3 regions of the Priestia sp. RMT2NF4 genome follow, and region 2 is predicted to be linked to each of the others. Evidence: riboswitches for the same ligand, from Rfam matches in the RefSeq annotation. Region 2 holds a riboswitch; each other region holds the start of a gene.
The links. A riboswitch is a leader RNA that binds a small molecule or an ion and turns the genes downstream of it on or off. The one in region 2 is predicted to bind lysine.
Positions count from the first base shown of each region.

Region 1: another riboswitch for lysine. It lies ahead of ACMX9J_RS18450 (aspartate kinase); the one in region 2 lies ahead of ACMX9J_RS03570 (amino acid permease).
Region 3: another riboswitch for lysine. It lies ahead of lysA (diaminopimelate decarboxylase); the one in region 2 lies ahead of ACMX9J_RS03570 (amino acid permease).

Region 1 covers NZ_JBLQZO010000004.1:177,881-181,106, reverse strand. Annotated here, with positions in the region: gene ACMX9J_RS18450 (aspartate kinase) at 1-1,227, opposite strand, end outside; lysine riboswitch at 1,369-1,546, opposite strand; gene uvrC (excinuclease ABC subunit UvrC) at 1,612-3,226, opposite strand, start outside.
Region 2 covers NZ_JBLQZO010000001.1:713,602-716,827, reverse strand. Annotated here, with positions in the region: gene ACMX9J_RS03575 (hypothetical protein) at 1-336, shown strand, start outside; gene ACMX9J_RS03570 (amino acid permease) at 373-1,812, opposite strand; lysine riboswitch at 1,915-2,099, opposite strand; TPP riboswitch at 2,274-2,374, shown strand; gene thiT (energy-coupled thiamine transporter ThiT) at 2,407-3,015, shown strand; gene ACMX9J_RS03560 (ethanolamine ammonia-lyase reactivating factor EutA) at 3,172-3,226, shown strand, end outside.
Region 3 covers NZ_JBLQZO010000001.1:521,996-525,221, forward strand. Annotated here, with positions in the region: gene lysA (diaminopimelate decarboxylase) at 34-1,362, opposite strand; lysine riboswitch at 1,501-1,683, opposite strand; gene ACMX9J_RS02605 (CBO0543 family protein) at 1,750-2,262, opposite strand; gene ACMX9J_RS02610 (NAD(P)/FAD-dependent oxidoreductase) at 2,601-3,226, shown strand, end outside.

The DNA.
Region 1 (3,226 bases), on a different contig from region 2:
TTGCACTGCCTGCTGCTCTTCTAATTCAAATGCTACGTGAAGCGTCTCAACAGCTTTTACCATATCAGCATGCGGTACAACTGTAGATACTTTAATTTCAGACGTGCTGACCATCTTCACTTCAATTTTCTCTCCTGCCAGCACTTCAAACATTTCGGCTGCAACACCTGGATTAGATATCATGCCAGATCCCACAATCGATACTTTAGCCAGACTGCTTTCATGTTCAATACGCGTATACCCCAAGGTAGATTTATACTCTTTTAAGACGGCAAGAGCAGCTTCTACATCTACAGTTTTAATAGAAAATGAGATAGAGAGGCGATTATTAGCCGTTACGTTTTGAATAATAATATCCACATTTAACTGTTCTTTTGCTAATGCTGTAAAAATAGTAGAAAGAGTTTGTAACTCGTTGTTTAACCCTTCAATTGTCACCCGTGAAATATTATCTTCAAACGCAATTCCTCTTACGACTAAGTTTTGTTCCATTGAAACTTCCTCCTCAACAATCGTTCCATTCTCGTTTTCTAAGCTTGAACGCACTTCTAGCGGTACCTGATAATTTTTTGCAAACTCAACAGCGCGCGGATGCAGCACCCCTGCTCCTAAATTGGCTAATTCTAACATTTCGTCATATGAAATAGAATGAAGTTTACGAGCATCTTCTACGTAGCGCGGATCCGTCGTAAACACTCCTGTTACGTCTGTATAAATATCACATTTTGCAGCTTTTAGTGCCGCGGCAAGAGCTACTGCCGTCGTGTCAGAGCCGCCTCGACCTAATGTTGTAATGCTTCCATCTTCTGAACAGCCTTGGAATCCAGCTACTACTACGATTCGACCTCTATCTAATTGGCTTTGAATACGAGTCGTGTCAATGTGCTGGATTCGTGCATTGCTGTGAACTGCTTCCGTCTGGATACCAGCTTGCCAACCTGTTAGCGAAGTGGCTTCATGACCTTTGCATTGAAGAGCCATTGTTAACAGGGAAATCGTTACTTGTTCTCCAGTTGTAAGAAGCATATCCATTTCGCGTTTACTTGGACTGTCCGTAATATCACTTGCTAATTTCACCAGTGCATCTGTGGTTTTGCCCATTGCCGATACAACAACTACTACTTGGTTACCGCGCTCTGCTTCTTGAATAACACGGTTTGCTACATGTTGAATACGTTCAACAGAACCAACAGATGTTCCACCAAATTTTTGAACGATTAATGCCATAATTTTGTTCATTCCTTTTCAATAAATTTGCATATGCAGGATGATGAGAAGCTAAATTTTTTTACTCAGACAATAAAAAAAGCAATGAGATGAGCTCTCATTGCTTAACGAACGAAAATTATAAAACATAACCGTCCACTGCCGTGAGATAGCTCTCCAAGAATCTACATCTTGACAATCCTACGTTTATTCAACGCAGAACCAGCAATCATTACTATGAGGTAATGTTCACTTCGGCAAATTTCCCTTTCCGCATCGTTCATAAGGGCTCATACCCTTCCTGATGCGTACTGATTAAATTTGCACCTCTATCTTCACTTCATTTGATGAAGTGTCGTATGAAATTAGTTAATAGCTTATCAAATATTTTCTATTATTTCAAGACTATTTTTGTAATGTTTCATAAATTTTTTCAGCAATGTTTTGAGGAACACCTGAATTTCGTATATCTTCAACCGTTGCTTCTTTCAATTTTTTCACCGAACCAAAATGCTTTAACAAAGCTTTCTTACGCTTTTCTCCCACTCCCGGAATGTCGTCTAGAACTGACTGAAAAGCGGACTTAGAGCGCACTTGACGGTGGAAGGTGATTGCAAAGCGGTGAACTTCATCTTGAATTCGCTGAAGCAAATAAAATTCTTGACTATTGCGTTCAAGCGGTATGATTTGAGGAGGCTCACCAATCATCAGGTTGGAGGTTCTGTGTTTATCATCTTTAACAAGACCTGCTGTAGGCACTAAAAGTCCCAATTCATTTTCGAGAACGTCCTGGACTGCAGCTAAATGCCCTTTGCCTCCATCTACAACAATTAAATCCGGAAGCGGAAGGCCTTCTTTTAACGCTCTGGAATACCGTCTGCGAACGACTTCCCTCATGGAACTGTAATCATCTGGTCCCTTTACGGTCTTAATTTTATATTTGCGATATTCTTTCTTTTCCGGTTTCCCATCAACAAAAACAATCATCGCAGAAACTGGGTCTGTTCCTTGAATATTTGAGTTATCAAATGCTTCAATCCGATAAGGAGCGGCAATTCCAAGCTCTTCTCCTAACCGTTCAACTGCGCCAACTGTACGCTCTTCATCTCGTTCAATTAAGTAGAATTTTTCACCGAGCGCAATTTTTGCATTTTTACACGCAAGTTCTACTAATTCTTTCTTTTTGCCTCGCTTTGGATGCTGAACCTCTACTTCTACTAACTTCTCAGCTAACTCTGCATCAATCGTTGCTGGAACCATCACTTCTTTTGGCTTAATATTTTTGGCATAAAACTGACCGATAAAAGTTAAGAAATCTTCTTCTGGCTCTTTATAAAAAGGAAACATAGAAACTTCTCGCTCAATTAATTTCCCTTGGCGAATAAAGAAAACTTGAACACACATCCAGCCTTTATCGTAAGAATAGCCAAACACATCTCGATTAACAAAATCATTAAACGTTACTTTTTGCTTTTCCATTGTCGCTTCGATATGAGCAATTTGATCTCGGTATTCTTTAGCCCGTTCAAAGTCAAGTTCTTCTGAAGCTTTTAACATTTTTTCAGTTAACTCTGTTTTGACATGCTCATATCCACCATTTAAAAACCGCGTGATGTTTTCAATAATTTGTTTGTTTTGCTCTTCTTTTACCTCTTTTACGCAAGGAGCTAGACATTGCCCGATATGGTAATACAAACAAGGCCTATCTGGCATAGTGGAGCACTTTCTTAACGGATAAATGCGATCAAGAAGCCGCTTTGTTTCATTTGCTGCTTGAACATTAGGATAAGGACCGAAGTATTTCCCTTTATCTTTTTTTATTTTTCTTGTAATAACAAGTCGGGGCTGTTTTTCAGCTGTAATCTTAATAAACGGATAGCCCTTATCATCTTTAAGCATAATATTGTATTTTGGGTCATGCTTTTTAATTAAATTCATTTCTAAAATAAGCGCTTCTAAATTAGAAGATGTGACGATATATTCAAAGTCGACAATGTCGTTTACAAGTCGAAGCGTCTTT
Region 2 (3,226 bases):
GCTGTGCCGAAAAGATGGTCCCAAAAAGAACTGCATATCCAGCTGAATAGAATCAAACACAATTCTGAACTATCTACTATAGCAGCAGATCCGCTTTTTCATCTGTTAGAATGTACCCGTTCAGGCCTTCAAACTAAACAAGAAATCATAGACTACATCCAAACCATTCCTAATCACCAACTTCCATCTTTTGCAACTCATTTAAGCAGGTTAATTCAGCGTATTTATTATATCGAAGCTGCTGATTACTATAACCGTCCCCTCAAAGGTTATATGCTTGTTATGAAAAACCAACCCGCTTATATATCTCTTCATTTTGACGATCAGCTCATATAAAAAAAGCTCTCTATTCTTTTGAATAGAGAGCTTTTTTTATTCGTATTTTTTCACTGTTACTTGACATTCTTTTAACGGGATAAGCTTCGACTTTTTCGTCCATTTGTATCCTAACCAAACAATTAAGAATAAAGGAAGTCCGATATAAGAAACAAGTACACCGTACCAGTCAATCGAGTCACCCATAAATGCCGAATAGTTTTGGCCTAAAATAACAACGGCACATAAAATAAAGGCAAAGATAGGGCCAAATGGGAAAAGTTTTGCATGATATGGAAGTTCACTCAAATCATGACCTTGAGCAACAAATGCTCTTCTAAAACGATAGTGGCTGATCGCAATTCCTAACCAAGCAATAAAACCAGACATACCAGAAGCGTTAAGTAACCACGTATATACCGCACCGTCTCCAAAAAATGAAGCACCAAATGCAAGTGTACCGACAAGTGCCGTTGCGATTAAGGCATTAACTGGAACGCCTCGTTTATTCACTTTTGCTAAGAACCTTGGTGCTTTTCCATCTTTCGCTAAGTTCCACAGCATACGCGTAGAAGCATACATGCCTGAGTTACCAGCAGATAAAACAGCTGTTAAAATAACGGCATTAATCGCTGATGCTGCAAACGCCAGACCTGCTCGTTCGAATATTAAAGTAAACGGACTTACTCGCACGTCATCACTTGCTAATGAATTCGCTGTGTATGGAATAAGCATTCCAATAACAAAAATAGCTAAAATATAAAATAACAAGATGCGCCAGAAGACTTGTTTAACTGCGCGAGGAACCGTTTTTTCCGGATCTTCACTTTCTCCAGCTGCGACTCCAAGCAACTCTGTTCCTTGGAATGAAAAACCAGCTGCCATAAAGATACCTAGTACAGTGAAGAATCCACCGTGAATCGGTCCATCACCAAGCGTGAAGTTTTTAAAACCTGGTGCTTCATTGTTAAAGATACCAAAAATCATCATAATACCAATAACTAAAAAGATAATAACCGTTACTACTTTAATTAACGAAAACCAAAATTCAGATTCACCAAATCCTTTTACAGAAAGGTAGTTAAGCCCAAACATAATTAATAAAAACAGGGCACTCCATAAAATAGAAGAAGAGTTCGGGAACCAAAATTTCATAATAAGGGCTCCAGCAGATAATTCAGCTGCAATCGTAATAGCCCAGTTATACCAGTAGTTCCAGCCGAGAGCGAAACCAAAGGATGGATCTACAAAACGAGACGCATACGTACTAAATGAACCAGCTTCAGGCATATAAGCTGCGAGCTCTGCTAGGCTGGTCATCAAAAAGTAAACCATTACGCCAATAATAGCGTAAGCTAAAAGCGCTCCCCCAGGTCCTGCTGTGTGAATTGCTCCACCACTTGCTAGGAATAAGCCGGTTCCGATGGCTCCTCCTAATGAAATCATCGTTAAGTGGCGAGATTTCAACCCACGTTTTAATTCTTGCTGCTCTTGCATAGATAAATACTCCTTTCGAATGTACGGAAAGAGACGGGATAACATAAAAAAAGCCCGCAGTATATGTGCGCGCTTTTAAATCTGAAAACCGCGTCAACCTTCCGTGAAGATAGCTCTTCACATCACTCGCATGATGTGACAGTTCTGTTCCTGTTCGGAGACAGCCCCAGCTTAAATCAACCGAGAAGTGATTTAAACTTCGGCAATTTTTCCTTTCAAGCAACATCCTCAATGTTCTCTGCATTTCCGTTACTTTACTATTAAAAACTGCGACCTCTACCTCATCGATTAGGATGAGGGTTTTTTATATTCAATTGACATAAAAGAAGTATAACAAATACTAAAACGATTGTCATTATAAAAAATAGATTCAGAAAATAGAAACATCTTTGAAATCTCTCGAATCTATTTTGTTACGTATGGTATAATAAACATTGTCTTTATACTACATAAATATCCAAACGTACCACAGGGGGAGCCGCCGTGCTGAGAGTGAACGAAATGTTCAGACCCTTTGAACCTGTTAGTTAACGCTAGCGTAGGAATGTGGGAATAGTAGCATATATTTGCTTACTCCTGTGTAAACCGTTTGATATGAATGATTCAAAAACAGGAGTGAGAAACGTGAATAAAGCATTACCTTTACAGGCTAAAATTGAAATAGCTATTTTTGCAGCATTGGCACTTCTACTTGACCTTTTGCCTTCAATTAAAATTGCGACGGCTGTGAGCATTTCGTTCTCCATGGTGCCCATTTTTATTATGTGCTTTCGCTGGGGAGTAAAAGGCGGGGCTCTATCTGGTCTATTATGGGGACTTTTGCAGTTAGCGACAGGAACAGCTTATATTTTAACAGCGCTACAAACATTTATTGAATATATTGTAGCTTTTGCTTTTATAGGTTTTGGAGGTATTTTTTCACAATCTATTAAAACAAATTTAGCTACCAATAACAGATCAAAAGCTTTTGTTTTAATTGTTTTATCCCTTATTATCGGCAGCTTCGCACGTTATTTCTGGCACTTTATTGCTGGTATTATTTTCTGGGGATCGTACGCACCAAAGGGTATGTCCGCTCTGTGGTATTCTTTTTCAATGAACGGTATTTCAATGGTAGGGTCACTAATAGCCTGCTTAGTCATTCTTTCATTGTTAATTCCATCGGCATCAAGAATGATTGTAACTAAATCACACTCATCATAAGAAAAAAGACTAAATCTGCCAAGATTTAGTCTTTTTTCTTATTTGTCACCTTTGTTTACACAAAAGTGTGTCAGGTTTGATAACATAGTTAGTGAAATATTCAAAAAACTGTTTTATGATAGTCAACATATTCAAACGAGATAAAGGATTGATCGTATGCTACAGAAATGGATCACGAGCATAGGTTTAGATATTGGAACAAGCACAACAA
Region 3 (3,226 bases), 190 kb from region 2:
AACAATAGCTTCTTTACTACGCAAGAACAGCTATCATTTGCTCATTGCATACGTAGTAACGACTGGCTTTACATCTTTACGCACCAAATCTTCGTATGTTTCTCGCTCTACAGCAAGACGAGCTTCTCCATTTTTCACAAATACAACAGCAGGGCGCGGAATACGGTTGTAATTGCTAGCCATTGAATAGTTGTAGGCACCTGTAGAGGATACTGCTAGTAAATCTCCTTGATTAACGCGCGGTAAATCGATATCCCAAATAAGCATATCTCCTGATTCACAGCATTTCCCCGCAATTGATACTGTTTCATCTTTTTTATCCGTCACTCTATTAGCCAAGACAGCTTCATGTTTTGCATCGTAAAGAGCAGGACGGATATTATCGGTCATACCGCCATCAATTCCTACGTATTTGCGTACACCTGGAATCTCCTTCGTTGAGCCGATTGTATAAAGCGTTGTACCTGCTTCTCCTACGATGCTTCTTCCAGGCTCAATCCAGACTTCCGGAAGGGTATAATTCTGTTCAGTTAACGTGCGGCTTAGCTTTTCTGTCAGTGCATCTACATAATACTCAACTGGAAGTGGAGAGTCGCTTTCGGTATAACGAATACCAAAACCACCACCTACGTTTAAAACTTTTACTTCAAATTCCATTTTATCACGAATACTGAATAAGAAATCAGTTAAAATATCAATGGCGCGAGAAAAACCATCTACTTCAAAAATTTGCGAACCAATATGACAATGAATGCCTAAAAGATCGTAGTAAGGCTTTTCTAATGCAGAACTTACCGCTTTCATAGCCTGGTCATTGGAAAGACCAAATCCAAACTTGGAGTCTTCCTGTCCGGTCATAATATACTCATGTGTGTGGGCTTCAATCCCTGGAGTAACACGCAGAAGAATAGATGCTTTCTGTTTGCGCTCAGCTGCTAAGGCATGTAAAACTTCAAGTTCGGTAAAGTTATCCACAACAAAACAGCCAATATTCGCATCAAGAGCCATTTCAATTTCTTCAATCGTTTTGTTATTTCCGTGAAAATGAATGCGTTCAGCTGGATATCCCGCTTCAAGAGCTGTAAATAATTCGCCTCCTGAGACCACATCTAATGACATATCAAGCTTCGTTAAAAGGCTAGCCATTTCCATACAAAGAAACGCTTTCCCTGCATAGGCGATTTGATATGAAAATCCGCTTCTTTGAAAGGCTGAATGGAAGGCCTTGCATTTCGTCTCAATTAATTCTTGATCGTAGATGTATAGGGGAGTGCCGTATTGTTTTTTCAGTTCGACCGTATCGCACTGCCCAATTTCTAAATGATTGCTGCTGTTAATTTTACTCGTTCCATGTAAGTACATAATCCGTATCCCTCCATTTAAATCATTCAACTATAACTTTGATGGTCAGTAGAAAAACACAAAAAAGACCCGTGAAGTGATGTTCACGCGTCTTGGTTTCATAATAATAAAGTATTATTACATTCTAGGCATCAACATCTCTTCAATAGCTCTCCACAAACCAAGTGGTTTGTGACAGCTCAGCATTTATTCAATACTGAACCAGTATATGAACACAATGGATGTTTATATACTTCGGCACGAAATCCCTTTTACTTATCTTCACAGACTCCATTAGTCTCCAATAAGTGACTCTTGATTTCATGCACCTCTATTCTCAGAGAGGAAAATTATATTTAAATGTAACTCCTATTATATTTCCTTTTCCTCTGTCTAGTCAATGAAAAGTTAAGGCATAGGAATATCAAAGAAGATAAATAAAAAAGCTATGAAGCTTCCAGATAGAATCCAAGCAGCCAGCGCTGTCTTCTGATGAATGATTAAAAGTGAGAACGTGACAATATTGAAGAGAAAAGAACATAGCAGCGACCATCCATAATGATGAGTGATACTGTGATTAACATAAGCAATGAACTCAATCACAGTAAATAAAAGCGCCCATAAAAGAATCCACCACAGCCGGCCGCTTACATGCAGCGGCAGCCTTCCTAAAAAAACCGGTATAACAAACGGATAAATAATTAAGGTTATTCCAAGAGAAACCATTAGGTGATCGGGTAGAAAAAGATGATCAATACCAACAGGGTGAAATACCCATACGCGGTGATGAAACAGCAGCACTTCATAAAGCAAATTCCCCGTGACCCAAAACAGCAAAGTAGGGTAGTATTCTTGATACCTTCGCCACTTGCCAAATAGTAAACCAAGAATGATAAAAAATAATACAAATGAAGATTGCATACGCTCTCCTTAAAATAACGGTTATTTCTTTTTATTTACATATTATAGTGGTTTTATTCTTTCATTTTTTTATTCAGCACCTATAATAGAAAAGCCGTAAGCCACAGCGTTAAAGACGTACTACCACTATTTATGGCTTTCTTCACCCTGTTATAATCTTGGTAAAAGAACTTCTACCGCTTTTGTTTACGAGACGAAAGGAGCTATATGTCAAAGTCAGCAAGGCTTAAAAATAAGCTTAAAATAGCTTCGCCTAGTATGTGACTTCTTTTTTTGCTATGCTAAAATTGCATACATATAGCATGAGAATACTAGAAGAAAGAAAAGGGTGTTTTGGTATGAAAACATACATCGTAGTTGGAGCTGGGGTACTTGGAGCTTCTACGGCATATCATTTAGCAAAAGCAGGAGCAGATGTGACATTGATAGATCGCAAGGATGCTGGTCAAGCTACTGATGCAGCAGCAGGAATTGTTTGTCCATGGCTTTCGCAGCGTCGAAATAAAGCATGGTACCGCTTAGCAAAAGGCGGCGCCAAGTACTATCAAACATTAATTCAGCAATTAGAAGAAGATGGAGAAACGGATACGGGATATAAGCGAGTAGGAGCAATTAGTTTACACACTGATGAACAAAAGCTTAAAAAAATGGAAGAACGAGCATATAAGCGTCGGGAAGAAGCCCCCGAAATAGGCGAGATTACACGTTTATCCGCTAAAGAAACACAGGCTTTGTTTCCGGCTCTTTCGGAAGAATACAGTTCAGTTCATATTAGTGGAGCCGCTCGCGTTAACGGAAGAGCTCTTCGAAACGCACTTGTGAATGCAGCGAAGAAAAACGGTGCAAAAATAATAGAAGGAAACGCAGAACTACTTTATGAAAATAATCAAGTAACGGGCGTTGCCGTAAATGGACAAACCCTTCTAGCAAGTACAACAATCGTGACAGCAGGAGCGTGGGCAAA